DNA from 2 places in the Streptomyces sp. NPDC101219 genome. Region 1 is predicted to be linked to the other one. Evidence: predicted binding sites of a transcription regulator. Region 1 holds the regulator's gene; the other holds the start of a gene.

Region 1 (7,156 bases):
CGCGGGGTGATCTGAGTCGCTGAGGGTTGCCTGAGAGGGCACCCGGAGGGCGCCCGCGCGGGGCGGTGACCAGATCGCCGCAAAAGGGGGCATCGCCCTCTAACCTATCCCCGGAGGCCGCGCATGCGACGTGCGGCCCCGCGGCTTCCCGGCTCTGTTCCCGGCTCTGCCCTGGCCCTTGTCCGGCTCCCTCGGCGGCGCCCGCTCGCGCGTGTGCGGCGGTTGCGCGTAAGGAACGGATAAGAGTTGAGCCCAGCCGACTCAGCTCTGTTGATTCTGCGCGGCGAGTCAGGCATGCTTGAGTCTGATCCACTCAAGTCAGCTGGAGGAATCGAAATGGCACGTGCGGTCGGCATCGACCTGGGCACGACTAACTCCGTCGTCAGCGTTCTGGAGGGCGGCGAGCCCACCGTCATCACCAACGCCGAGGGCGCCAGGACCACGCCGTCCGTCGTCGCCTTCGCCAAGAACGGTGAGGTGCTGGTCGGCGAGGTGGCCAAGCGCCAGGCGGTCACCAACGTCGACAGGACCATCCGGTCGGTCAAGCGCCACATGGGCACCGACTGGAAGATCAACCTGGACGGCAAGGACTTCAACCCGCAGCAGATGAGCGCCTTCGTGCTGCAGAAGCTGAAGCGGGACGCCGAGGCGTACCTGGGCGAGAAGGTGACCGACGCGGTCATCACCGTCCCGGCGTACTTCAACGACGCCGAGCGCCAGGCCACCAAGGAGGCCGGTGAGATCGCCGGTCTCAACGTGCTGCGGATCGTCAACGAGCCGACGGCCGCCGCCCTGGCCTACGGCCTGGACAAGGACGAGCAGGTCATCCTGGTCTTCGACCTCGGTGGCGGTACGTTCGACGTCTCCCTGCTGGAGATCGGTGACGGCGTCGTCGAGGTCAAGGCGACGAACGGCGACAACCACCTCGGTGGTGACGACTGGGACCAGCGCGTCGTCGACTACCTGGTGAAGCAGTTCCAGTCCGGCCACGGCGTGGACCTGTCCAAGGACAAGATGGCGCTGCAGCGCCTGCGTGAGGCCGCCGAGAAGGCCAAGATCGAGCTGTCCTCGTCGACCGAGACCACGATCAACCTGCCGTACATCACCGCGTCCGCCGAGGGTCCCCTGCACCTCGACGAGAAGCTCACCCGCGCGCAGTTCCAGCAGCTGACCGCGGACCTGCTGGAGCGCTGCAAGACGCCGTTCAACAACGTCGTCAAGGACGCCGGCATCCAGCTCAGCGAGATCGACCACGTCGTTCTCGTCGGTGGCTCCACCCGTATGCCCGCCGTCGCCGAGCTCGTCAAGGAGATGACCGGCGGCAAGGAGGCCAACAAGGGTGTGAACCCGGACGAGGTCGTCTCGATCGGTGCCGCGCTCCAGGCCGGTGTGCTCAAGGGCGAGGTCAAGGACGTCCTGCTGCTCGACGTCACCCCGCTGTCCCTCGGTATCGAGACCAAGGGCGGCATCATGACCAAGCTGATCGAGCGCAACACCACGATCCCGACCAAGCGCTCCGAGATCTTCACGACGGCCGAGGACAACCAGCCGTCCGTGCAGATCCAGGTCTACCAGGGCGAGCGCGAGATCGCCGCGTACAACAAGAAGCTGGGCATGTTCGAGCTGACCGGTCTGCCGCCGGCGCCCCGTGGCGTCCCGCAGATCGAGGTCTCCTTCGACATCGACGCCAACGGCATCATGCACGTCACGGCGAAGGACCTCGGCACCGGCAAGGAGCAGAAGATGACCGTCACCGGCGGCTCCTCGCTGCCGAAGGACGAGGTCGACCGGATGCGCCAGGAGGCCGAGAAGTACGCGGAGGAGGACCACGCCCGCCGCGAGGCCGCCGAGTCCCGCAACCAGGGCGAGCAGCTCGTCTACCAGACGGAGAAGTTCCTGGCCGACAACGCGGACAAGGTGCCCGGCGAGATCAAGACCGAGGTCGAGTCCGCCGTCGCCGAGCTGAAGGAGAAGCTCAAGGGCGACGACACCGCCGAGATCCGTACCGCCACCGAGAAGGTCGCGGCCGTCTCCCAGAAGCTGGGCCAGGCCATGTACGCCGACGCCCAGGGCGCGCAGGCCGCCGGTGCCTCCGCCGGAGCCGGTCCGGATGCCGGTGACGCCAAGGCGGACGACGATGTGGTCGATGCCGAGATCGTGGACGACGAACGCAAGGACGGTGCGGCGTGACGGAAGAGACTCCGGGCTTCGACGAGCAGCAGCAGCCGCAGCAGCCCGACGTTCCCGCCTCTTCCGACGACACCGAGCCGACGGCCGCCGCCACTCCCTCCTCCACCGAGGAGGGGGCGGCCGAGGTCGGGGACGCGGGTCAGAACGCGGGCCTGGTGGCCCAGCTGGACCAGGTGCGCACCGCGCTCAACGAGCGCACCGCGGACCTCCAGCGCCTCCAGGCCGAGTACCAGAACTACCGTCGCCGCGTGGAGCGGGACCGGGTCGCCGTGAAGGAGGCGGCGGTCGCCAACATCCTCGGCGAACTGCTGCCCGTGGTCGACGACATCGGCCGCGCGCGGGACCACGGCGAACTGGTCGGCGGGTTCAAGTCCGTCGCCGAATCGCTGGAGGGCACGCTCGCGAAGATGGGCCTGCAGCAGTTCGGCAAGGAGGGCGAGCCCTTCGACCCGACGATCCACGAGGCCCTGATGCACTCCTACGCCCCGGACGTCACCGAGACGACGTGCGTGGCGATCCTGCAGCCCGGGTATCGCATCGGCGAGCGCACCATCCGCCCCGCGCGGGTGGCCGTCGCCGAGCCCCAGCCGGGCGCGCAGCCGGCCAAGCAGGCCGAGGAGCAGCAGGCCGAGGCGGAGGACGACAAGGAGACCGGTGGCCCGGAGGAGGGCTGACGTCGCGAAGGACACGCGGAAGGAGGGACGTCGGGGATGAGCACGAAGGACTTCATCGAGAAGGACTACTACAAGGTCCTCGGCGTCCCCAAGGACGCCACCGAGGCCGAGATCAAGAAGGCGTACCGGAAGCTCGCCCGCGAGTTCCACCCGGACGCCAACAAGGGCAACGCCAAGGCGGAGGAGCGCTTCAAGGAGATCTCCGAGGCGAACGACATCCTCGGCGACCCCAAGAAGCGCAAGGAGTACGACGAGGCCCGCGCGCTGTTCGGCAGCGGCGGGTTCCGTCCCGGCCCCGGGGCGGGCGGCGGCTCCTTCAACTTCGACCTGGGCGACCTCTTCGGGGGCGCCCAGGGCGGCGGCCAGGCCGGGGCCGGCGGCTTCGGCGGCGGCCTCGGTGACGTCTTCGGGGGCCTGTTCAACCGGGGCGGCGCGGGCACCACGCGCACCCAGCCGCGGCGCGGGCAGGACATCGAGTCCGAGGTCACCCTCAGCTTCACCGAGGCGATCGAGGGCGCGACGGTCCCGCTGCGCATGTCCTCGCAGCAGCCCTGCAAGGCCTGTTCCGGCACCGGCGACAAGAACGGCACACCGCGCGTGTGCCCGACCTGCGTCGGTACCGGGCAGGTCGCGCGGGGCAGCGGGGGCGGCTTCTCCCTGACCGACCCGTGCCCCGACTGCAAGGGCCGCGGGCTGATCGCGGAGCACGCCTGCGACGTCTGCAAGGGCAGCGGCCGGGCCAAGTCCTCGCGGACCATGCAGGTGCGCATTCCCGCGGGCGTCAGCGACGGGCAGCGCATCCGGCTGCGCGGCAAGGGCGCCCCGGGCGAGCGCGGTGGTCCCGCGGGTGACCTGTACGTCGTCGTGCACGTCGGCACCCACCCGGTGTTCGGGCGCAAGGGCGACAACCTCACCGTCACCGTGCCGGTCACCTATCCGGAGGCGGCGCTCGGCGGCGAGATCCGGGTCCCGACCCTGGGAGGCCCTCCGGTCACGCTGAAGCTGCCGCCGGGCACGCCCAACGGCCGCACCATGCGGGCGCGGGGCAAGGGCGCGGTCCGCAAGGACGGCACCCGCGGTGATCTGCTGGTCACCGTCGAGGTGAGTGTTCCGGGGGACCTGTCGGGGAAGGCTCGCGACGCGCTGGAGGCGTATCGCGAGGCGACCGCGGACGAGGATCCGCGGGCGGATCTGTTCCAGGCCGCGAAGGGAGCTTGATACAGATGGACGGCCGTCGACGCAACCCGTATGAACTGACCCAGGACACTCCGGTCTACGTCATCTCGGTGGCGGCCCAGCTCTCCGGTCTGCACCCGCAGACCCTGCGTCAGTACGACCGTCTGGGGCTGGTGTCCCCGGACCGCACGGCCGGCCGGGGCCGGCGCTACTCGGCCCGCGACATCGAACTGCTCCGTCAGGTGCAGCAGTTGTCGCAGACCGAGGGCATCAACCTGGCCGGTATCAAGCGCATCATCGAACTGGAGAACCAGGTCGCCGCCCTCCAGGCCCGGGTGGCCGAGCTGGAGGACGCCGTGGACGGGGCCGCCGCGGCGATGCGTCAGCGCGAGGCCGCCGTGCACGCCTCCTACCGGCGTGACCTGGTGCCCTACCAGGAGGTCCAGCAGACCAGCGCGCTGGTGGTGTGGCGGCCGAAGCGGCAGCAGCAGGCCGACTGACACCGGCGGCCGGTGAAGACACGCGTGGAGCCCGGAGGTTCACCTGCCTCCGGGCTCCCGCGCGTGTGAAGGGTGCTGTGGCGCTTCCTCGACCGCCCACGCGCATTCCGCTCACGGCTGTGCGGGACGCATGCAGGGACGTCCGGAGAACCTCCATGCCCCCTTCGCGAGGCCCTCACGAGTTCAGCGGACCGTGATGTGTCCATCTCGTTAAGTGGTTCCACTTGACTCCAGTGGTGGCTGAAGCGTTGGCTTTCAGTCACAAGGGTCGCAAAGTTGTGCCCACGTCCCGAACGCACCCCGAAGTGAGCTGTCGCATGCGTCGCAATGCCATATCCGTCGTGGCTGTCACCTCGTTGTCCGTCGTGCTCGCCGGCTGCGGCATGCTCGACGCGACGGGAAGCAGCGACGACGCGAGTCCGGCCAAGGGCAACGACATCAGGGTCGGCCTGCTGCTCCCGGAGAAGTCCAACACCCGCTACGAGCAGTTCGACTACCCCATCTTCAAGAAGAAGGTGGACTCGCTCACCAACGGCAAGGGCAAGGTCGACTACGCCAACGCGGACGCGAGCGCGGACAAGCAGGCCGGGCAGATGCAGCGGATGATCGACGACAAGGTCGACGTCATCGTGCTCGACGCGGTCGACTCGAAGGCGATCGCCGACGGGGTGAAGCGGGCCAAGGACGCGGGCATCCCGGTCATCGCCTACGACCGGCTGGCCGAGGGCCCGATCGACGCGTACATCTCCTTCGACAACGAGCTGGTCGGCGAGGTGCAGGGACGCTCGCTGCTGGAGTCGCTCGGTGAGAAGGGCGACCTCACCGACAAGATCGTGATGATGAACGGCTCGTCGACGGACCCCAACGCCAAGCAGTTCAAGGCGGGCGCGCTGTCCGAGCTCAAGGGCAAGGTGACCATCGCCAAGTCCTACGACACCAAGGACTGGAAGCCGGAGAACGCCGAGGCCAACATGACCGAGGCGATCAACGCCATCGGCAAGGACGACATCGCCGCGGTCTACTCCGCCAACGACGGCATGGCCGGCGGCATCATCAAGGCCCTGCAGACCGCCGGGGTGACCGACATGCCCCCGATCACCGGCCAGGACGCCGAACTCGCGGCCGTGCAGCGCATCATCAGCGGCGAGCAGTACATGAGCGTGTACAAGTCCTACCCCGAAGAGGCGGAGAGCGCCGCCGAGATGGCGGTGGCGAAGGTCCAGGGCCGGTCCATCCAGTTCGACGCGCTGACCCGGGAGCGGGTGGACAGCCCCACGGACAAGAACATCCCGGCCCAGCTCGTGCCCGTGGTGGCGCTGACGCAGGACAACATCGAGGACACCGTCATCGCCGACGGCATCTACACCAAGTCGGACATCTGCACCGCCAAGTACAAGGCGGCGTGCAGCGCGATCGGTCTGAAGTAGACCCCCGCGCGGGAAGGCGCGGCCCCGGCCGGGGGGACGGCCGGAGCCGCGCGTTCAAGGAGCGGGGGAATCGGGCGGACACTCCTCGCCCAGCAGCCTGAGCCACTCCCGCTCCCGGTCCGTGAACAGACCCGGACCGGGAGCGGACACGACGCGTTCCGTGCCGTGCACCTCGGGCGGCGGAGCGGCCGACGCCGCCCGGGTGCCCGGCTGTTCGCTTTCCCACCTGGTCACAGTGGTGCGCACCTTCCCCCGTCACGCGTCGCTCCCGGGACCGCCGGCGCGGCGGTCCCGGGGCGGTTTCCCCCGGTGCACCGACCTTGGCACCGGCCGTGCGCCGTCACCACCCTCATCTTGTTGCGGCACGTCATACCTGAGAGGGGGAATACCGGGACGGATGGGGACTTCTCGTGACCGGCGCGTGCGGGAGTCGTGTTGCGGATCACGTTCCGTCCGCGCATAGTTGCGCTTCGGAATGCGGCGCAACCGGGGGTGGGACGGGCGATGGCCGGGCACGGGACGGACGGGCATCCGCACGGTGCTGACCGGCTGTGCGAGGCCGGGGACCGCGTCTACTCCCGCGCCGTGCGCCGCGGACGGGTGCCGCGCCGGGACGCGGAGCCCGTGCCGTGCCTGCTGGAACTGGCCCTGCTGCACCCCGATCCGGACGACATGGACTGGCTGGTGCCGACCTCCCCGCAGGAGGTCATGACCCGGCTGCTGCGCGGCATGTACGACGAGGTCAGTGAGAGCCAGCGCCGGGTCGGGGCGGCCGTGGAGGCGTTCGAGTGGTACGCCGGTCTGGGCCGCCACGTGCCGCCGGCGGTGTCGGCGGAGGGCCCGGCGATCCGGGTGCTGGACGGACTGGCCCGCATCCAGGCCGCGATGGACGAGGCGACGCAGGCGTGCACCGCCGAGGTGCTGACCGTGCAGCCCGGCGGCATCCGGCGGGAGGCGGAGCTGTCGGAGGGCATGCACCGGGCGATGGCGCTGCGGGGCCGCGGCGTGCGCATGCGGGACCTGTACACGCATGTGGCGCGGCACGGCCACGGGTTGCTCTCCTACCTGGAGCTGATGGGCGACGCGGTCGAGGCACGCACGCTCGACGAGGTGATCGAGCGGCTGATCCTCTTCGACCGCACGGTCGCCTTCATCCCCGCCAACTCCGAGCGCACGATGGCGCTGGAGC
Region 2 (7,156 bases), on a different contig from region 1:
CACCGACTGGCCGGGCATCAGGCGCGGCACGGAGTGGACGGTGCCGAGGCCGCCGGGGTTGGTCAGCGAGACCGTGACGCCGGTGAAGTCGTCCATCGTGAGCTTGTTGTCACGGGCACGTCGGACGATGTCCTCGTAGGCCTGCCAGAACTCGAAGAAGTTCATGGTCTCGGCCTTCTTGATCGCCGCGACGACGAGCTGGCGGTCGCCGTTGGGCTTCACCAGGTCGATGGCGAGACCGAGGTTGATGTGCTCCGGCTTCACCAGGGTCGGCTTGCCGTCCACTCGCGCGAACGAGTAGTTCATCGACGGCATGGCCTTGATCGCCTGCACCATGGCGTAGCCGATGAGGTGCGTGAAGGAGATCTTCCCGCCGCGGGCGCGCTTGAGGTGGTTGTTGATGACGATGCGGTTGTCGAACAGCAGCTTCACCGGCAGCGCGCGCACGGACGTGGCCGTGGGCAGCTCCAGCGAGGCGTCCATGTTCTTGGCCACGGCGGCGGACGGACCGCGCAGGGTGACCTGCTCGGGGCCCTCCTTCTTCGCCTCGGCGTCCTTGCCGTCCTTGGTCCTGCCGGCGGCGGCCGCCGGCTTGGCCGGGGCGGGCGCGGGCTTCGCGGCGGGAGCGGCGGCCTTCGCCGGGGCGGCGGCCTGGGCCGGGGCCTTGGCGGGGGCCGGCTGGGCCGGGGCGGCGGCGGGCTTCGCGGCGGGGGCCTGCGCGGCGGGCCGGGCCGGGGCGGCCGTCCCGGACGCGTTCGTGCCCGAGGTCGGCGCGGCCGTGGAGCTCACCGGGGCCGAGGTCGCGGGCGCGCCCGGCTTGTAGTCCGCGAAGAAGTCCCACCAGGCTCGGTCCACCGAGTTCGGGTCCTGGAGGTACTGCTGATAGATCTCGTCGACGAGCCACTCGTTGGCACCGAAGGCCGCCGCAGGGTTCTTCCCCGCTTGGTCGGTGTCGGTCGAGATGCTCGAGTTACTGGGGGACTGTGGCGACACGGCGTCAACCGCCCTCTTCCGCTTCACAAGATGATGGACAGCGGGAATCAAGGCTACGCCCCTGAACGCGAGAAGGTCAGGTCGGGCCCGGGCAACGTCATGGAAGTCACATCTTGAAGCGTGTTTCGCCGCGGGAAATGGCGGGAAACAAGCGTGGTTCCTCTTCATCGCCCCTGGTCGGGGACAGGTCGACCCCGGCCCGGCGCGCAGCTCGCGCGGGCTTCTGCCTGCTCACACGTGTCCGTCAGCGCGAACACGGGCGGATCTTGAGACTCTCATTCGAACCCTACGTCAACCTTGTACGGCGGGGGCTCCCGGAAGAGTGACAAGAATTCGGCAACCCCGCTCGGATTCGGCCACACCGATGCGGCCACCGTGCAGATCGACCGCCCAGCGCGCGATCGCCAGGCCCAGACCGGTGCCGCCGTCGCTGCCCGGACCGTGCGGCCGGTTGACGCTGCCGCGGTTGAACCGCTCGAAGACGCGGTGCCATTCGGTGCGCGGAATGCCCGGCCCCTCGTCCAGTACCTCCAGCTCCAGGGACTCGGCCCCCCGGCCGCGCCGCGCCTTGACCGTCACCCGGCCGTGCGGCGGGCTGTGCTTGACCGCGTTGTCGATCAGGTTGGCCACCACCTGGTGGATGCGCTCCGGGTCGGCGTGCGCGGTCAGCTCCGGCGGGGACACGTCGAGGTGCAGGTGGACGTCCGTCCTGGTGTGGCTGCCGGAACCGGTGGCCATGCCCGCCCGCGCGGAGGCGACCATGTTGGCCTCCTTCAGCACGCCCGACAGGTACGGCCACACCTCGAAGCGCCGCTTGCGCAGCGGGACGACGCCGTTGTCCAGCCGGGACAGGTCGAGCAGCGTCTCCACCAGCCGGCCCAGGCGCTCGGTCTGCTTCAGCGCGGTGCGCATGGTCTCCGGGTCGGCCTCCGTGAGGCCGTCGACGATGTTCTCCAGCACCGCGCGCAGTCCCGCGATGGGCGTGCGCAGCTCGTGCGAGACGTTGGCCACCAACTCCTTGCGCTGGAGGTCCTGGGCCTCCAGCTCGTCGGCCATGGCGTTGATCGTCTGGGCCAGGTCGCCCAGCTCGTCCCGGCGGTTCTCCCGCACCCTGCGGGTGTAGTCGCCGTGCGAGATGGACCGGGCCACCGCGTTCATGTCGTCCAGCGGCGCGGTGAGCGAATGGGCGACGAACTGCGTGATGAGCAGGGTGGCGATCATCGAGAAGACGGTGATGAAGCGCAGCTCCGTCTTGGTGTGCACCGCGATCACCGACAGACCGGTGGTGATCAGCACGGAGACGACGACCAGCGCGCCCAGCTTCGTCTTGATCGAGAACGGGCGTACACCGCCCCAGGGCTCGGGGTCCCCGGGACCTCTGCGTCCGGCCGGCCCGCCGCTCATGGCGTCGGCGTCTCCAGGGCGTACCCGACGCCGTGCACGGTACGGATGCGCTCGGCGCCGATCTTGCGGCGCAGCGCCTTGATGTGGCTGTCCACGGTCCGGGTGCCGGAGGCGTCCGCCCAGTCCCAGACCTCCGCGAGCAGCTGCTCGCGGGAGAGCACCGCGCGCGGGGTGTTCGCCAGGCACACCAGGAGGTCGAACTCGGTGGGCGTGAGGTGGACGTCCTCGCTGCGCACCCGCACCCTGCGCTGCGCATGGTCGATCTCCAGCTCGCCCAGCCGCAGGATGCCGCTGCGCGGGGTGGTGGCCGCCAGGGCCGCCCGCTCCATGCGGCGCAGCAGGACGTGCACCCGGGCCGCCAGCTCCCGCATGGAGAACGGCTTGGTCATGTAGTCGTCGGCGCCGACGCCGAGCCCGACCAGCATGTCCGTCTCGTCGTCCCGCGCGGTGAGCATCAGCACCGGCACCGGCCGCTGGGCCTGGACGCGCCGGCAGACCTCCAGCCCGTCGAAGCCCGGCAGCATGATGTCGAGGATCAGCAGGTCGGGCTGCCACGCCTCGGCCGTGTCCACGGCGGACGGGCCGTCGCCCGCCGTTTGCACCAGAAATCCCTCGGCGCGCAGGCGGGTCGCGATGGCGTCCACGATCGTCGCGTCGTCCTCGACCACCAGAACCCGGCGCTGCGCGCCGGGGGCCGTCGTCGCCGTGCCGTTGTGGGAGGTGTGTGTCTGCTCCATCGCCCGCCCCTGAAGTGTGCTTTTCCGGAATCCGTGGGGTGATCCGTGCTCTGCCCATGAGTGCGATCGACGCGGAAAGATCCGCGTCAGGGCAGCAGCGTACGGGGAGTCACGGCGCCTTTGCTATCCAGGGCGGACGGCGAGATGCACGACGTCGGGAACGCCCCGGGCAACGGGGATCTCTTCGGTACGCACCTGCCGGAACCCGGCATTCCGCAAGGTTCCCTCGAATTCCGGAGACGGCTTGGCCGACCACACCGCCAGCACCCCGTCCGGCCTCAACACCCGTGCGCACGCCGCGAGTCCGGTGGGCGTGTAGAGGCCCTCGTTGTCCTCGGTGACCGTCCAGTCGGGGCCGTTGTCGATGTCGAGGCAGAGCGCGTCGAACGTGTCCGAAGTCTCATTGACGTACGCCACCAGGTCCGTCTCGACGATCTCCGTGCGCGGGTCGGCGAGGGCCTCGGCGGACAGCGGGGCCAGCGGGCCGTCGCGGTGCCAGTCGATGATGGCCGGTTCGCGCTCCACCACCGTGATCCTTCCCCACCGTTCCTGGGTGGCGGCGTGGGCGAGCGAGAAGCCCACGCCCAGTCCGCCGATCAGGACGCGCGGCCCCGGGCGCGGCTCCCGACCCCCTGCCGCGTCGGCCGCGTCCAGCGCCTCCAGCGCGGCGTCGACGAGGAGCCGCTCCGAGCGCCCGTCGGAGGTGTCCATCAGGAAGCAGCCGTTCGCGATGATCTGGAGCAGGTTTCCGTGGCGGCGCAGCGCGACCTCGCCGTACGGGCCCTGACGGCGGTCCAGGACTTCGGGGATGACGTACGGGGTGGACATGCGTTCATCTTGGCAGGAGCCCCCGCCGCGGTGATCGCTCACAGCGAACGGGTGCCCGGGAACATTCGGCTGAGCCCCTGTATTGAGTCGGTAGAACTCAACTTGACTGCCGAAGGGGAGATCATGGCTACTGAGTCCACACCGCTCGCCCTGCCCGTGCTGCCGCTCGACGACGAGGTCGTGCTGCCCGGGATGGTGGTCCCGCTGGACCTGAGCGACACCGACGTGCGCGCCGCGGTCGAGGCCGCCCAGGCCGCCGCCCGGTCCGCGCCCGGCAAGCCCCGGGTCCTGCTGGTTCCGCGCATCGACGGCACCTACGCCGGCACCGGCGTGCTGGGCACGGTCGAGCAGGTCGGACGACTGGCCGACGGCGACCCCGGCGCCCTGATTCGGGGCCGCGACCGCGTCCGCATCGGCGCCGGCACCACCGGGCCGGGCGCGGCGCTGTGGGTGGAGGGCACCCGCATCGAGGAGAGCGTGCCCGACCCCCTGCCGGGCCAGGTGGCCGAGCTGGTCAAGGAGTACAAGGCGCTGGCCACCGCATGGCTGCGCAAGCGCGGCGCCTGGCAGGTCGTGGACCGGGTCCAGGCCATCGACGACGTCTCCGCGCTCGCCGACAACTCCGGATACTCCCCGTTCCTGTCTACCGAGCAGAAGGTGGCCCTGCTGGAGACCGCCGACCCGGTGGCCCGGCTGAAGCTGGCCACCCAGCAGCTGCGCGACCACCTCGCCGAGCAGGACGTCGCCGAGTCCATCGCCAAGGACGTCCAGGAGGGCGTCGACAAGCAGCAGCGGGAGTTCCTGCTGCGCCGCCAGCTGGAGGCCGTCCGCAAGGAACTGCGCGAGCTGAACGGCGAGCAGGAGGGCGAGGAGTCCGACGACTACCGCGCCCGCGTCGAGGCCGCCGACCTGCCCGAGAAGGTCCGGGAGGCCGCCCTCAAGGAGGTCGACAAGCTGGAGCGCGCCTCCGACCAGTCGCCCGAGGGCTCCTGGATCCGCACCTGGCTCGACACCGTCCTCGAGATGCCGTGGAACGAGCACACCGAGGACGCCTACGACATCCGCGGCGCCCAGGCCGTGCTCGACGCCGAGCACGCGGGCCTGCAGGACGTCAAGGAGCGCATCACCGAGTACCTGGCGGTCCGCAAGCGACGCGCCGAGCGCGGACTCGGCGTGGTCGGCGGGCGCCGCGGCGGCGCCGTGCTCGCCCTGGTGGGCCCGCCCGGCGTCGGCAAGACCAGCCTCGGCGAGTCCGTCGCCCACGCCATGGGCCGCAAGTTCGTCCGGGTCGCCCTCGGCGGTGTCCGCGACGAGGCCGAGATCCGCGGCCACCGGCGCACCTACGTCGGCGCCCTGCCCGGCCGCATCGTGCGGGCCATCAAGGAGGCCGGGTCGATGAACCCGGTCGTCCTGCTCGACGAGATCGACAAGGTCGGCTCCGACTTCCGCGGCGACCCCTCGGCCGCCCTGCTGGAGGTCCTCGACCCGGCCCAGAACCACACCTTCCGGGACCACTACCTGGAGGTCGAACTGGACCTGTCCGACGTCGTCTTCCTCGCCACCGCCAACGTCCTGGAGGCCATCCCGGAGGCCCTGGCGGACCGCATGGAGATCGTCCGGCTGGACGGCTACACCGAGGACGAGAAGGTCGTCATCGCCCGCGACCACCTGCTCCCGCGTCAGCTGGAGCGCGCCGGACTGGCCGCCGACGAGGTGACGCTGGCGGAGGGCGCGCTGCGCAGGCTGGCCGGCGAGTACACCCGCGAGGCGGGCGTGCGGAATCTGGAGCGGTCCGTCGCCCGGCTGCTGCGCAAGGTCGCCGCCCAGCACGAACTGGGCGAGCGCGAGCTGCCCTTCACGGTGACCGAGGACGACCTGCGCGGTCTGATCGGACGGCCGCACCACGTGCCCGAGTCCGCCCAGGACCCGGCCGAGCGCCGCACCTCCGTGCCGGGCGTGGCGACCGGGCTCGCGGTGACCGGCGCGGGCGGCGACGTGCTCTACGTGGAGGCGTCCCTGGCCGACCCCGAGACGGGCGCCGCCGGGCTGACCCTGACCGGCCAGCTGGGTGACGTGATGAAGGAGTCCGCGCAGATCGCCCTGAGCTTCCTGCGCAGCCACGGCGCCGAGCTGGAGCTGCCGGTGGGCGACCTGAAGGACCGGGGAGCGCACATCCACTTCCCGGCGGGCGCGGTGCCCAAGGACGGCCCGAGCGCGGGCGTCACGATGACCACCGCGCTGGCCTCGCTGCTCTCCGGCCGCCTGGTCCGCACCGATGTGGCGATGACCGGCGAGGTCTCGCTGACCGGGCGGGTGCTGCCGATCGGCGGGGTGAAGCAGAAGCTGCTCGCGGCGCACCGGGCGGGGATCACCACGGTGATCATCCCCAAGCGCAACGAGCCCGACCTGGACGACGTGCCCGAGGAGGTGCTGGACAAGCTGGACGTCCACGCCGTCACGGACGTCCGCCAGGTCCTCGAGCTGGCGCTGGCGCCGGCCGCCCGCGGCGCCGCGCCGGAGGTTCCGGTCGCCGTGTGACGGCGGTGGCCGGACGCGGGAGGCCCGGGCTCCGTGAGGGAGGCCCGGGCCTCTCCGTGCGCCCGGACCTCCCCGGGCGGGCGCGGCTCAGCCCAGGGCGAGGGCGCGGACCCGGTCGACGGTGCCGCGGGCGCGGCTCAGCCCAGGGCGAGGGCGCGGACCCGGTCGACGGTGCCGTTGAACCGGTTGTGGTCGCCGACGGTCGGGCCGGTCGAGGTGTACTGCCACATCGTGTAGGCGCCCCAGCCGGCGGGCAGTTCGCCCACGGCGGAGGCGTACCGGGCGATCCACAGCGGGGTCGTGGCGGCGAAGCCCGCGTAGTTGCCGGTGCACTGCTTCCACCAGCTCGTCGCCGTGTAGATCACGGCGTGGCGTCCGGTGCGCGCCCGGTAGCGGTCCAGGAAGTCGCTGATCCAGCTCACCATCCCGCTGGGCGACTTGCCGTAGCAGGCGTCGCCGTACGGGTTCCACTCGATGTCGAGCGCGCCCGGCAGGGTCCGGCCGTCGGGGCTCCAGCCGCCGCCGTTGTCGACGAAGTAGTCGGCCTGGGCGGCGCCGCTGGCGGTGTCGGGGGTGGCGAAGTGGTAGGCGCCGCGGATCATGCCCACGTCGTAGGAGCCGTTGTACTGCTGCCCGAAGTAGGGGTTCCGGTAGTA

The links. The regulator HspR, encoded in region 1, represses chaperone genes until heat shock. The targets are predictions, from matches to a motif close to TTGAGNNNNNNNNNCTCAA.
Region 2: a site for HspR is predicted at 4,045-4,063, ahead of lon (endopeptidase La). Genes of this name have one in related genera too.

Annotation. Positions count from the first base shown of each region.
Region 1 covers NZ_JBIWOK010000011.1:1,222-8,377, forward strand. Annotated here, with positions in the region: gene dnaK (molecular chaperone DnaK) at 337-2,190, shown strand; gene grpE (nucleotide exchange factor GrpE) at 2,187-2,864, shown strand; gene dnaJ (molecular chaperone DnaJ) at 2,901-4,082, shown strand; gene ACIRPP_RS21875 (heat shock protein transcriptional repressor HspR) at 4,088-4,540, shown strand; gene ACIRPP_RS21880 (sugar ABC transporter substrate-binding protein) at 4,846-5,967, shown strand; gene ACIRPP_RS21885 (hypothetical protein) at 6,022-6,201, opposite strand; gene ACIRPP_RS21890 (LuxR C-terminal-related transcriptional regulator) at 6,472-7,156, shown strand, end outside.
Region 2 covers NZ_JBIWOK010000006.1:242,716-249,871, forward strand. Annotated here, with positions in the region: gene ACIRPP_RS14120 (multifunctional oxoglutarate decarboxylase/oxoglutarate dehydrogenase thiamine pyrophosphate-binding subunit/dihydrolipoyllysine-residue succinyltransferase subunit) at 1-993, opposite strand, end outside; gene ACIRPP_RS14125 (HAMP domain-containing sensor histidine kinase) at 1,285-2,397, opposite strand; gene ACIRPP_RS14130 (response regulator transcription factor) at 2,394-3,134, opposite strand; gene ACIRPP_RS14135 (spermidine synthase) at 3,258-3,962, opposite strand; gene lon (endopeptidase La) at 4,086-6,500, shown strand; gene ACIRPP_RS14145 (lysozyme) at 6,638-7,156, opposite strand, start outside.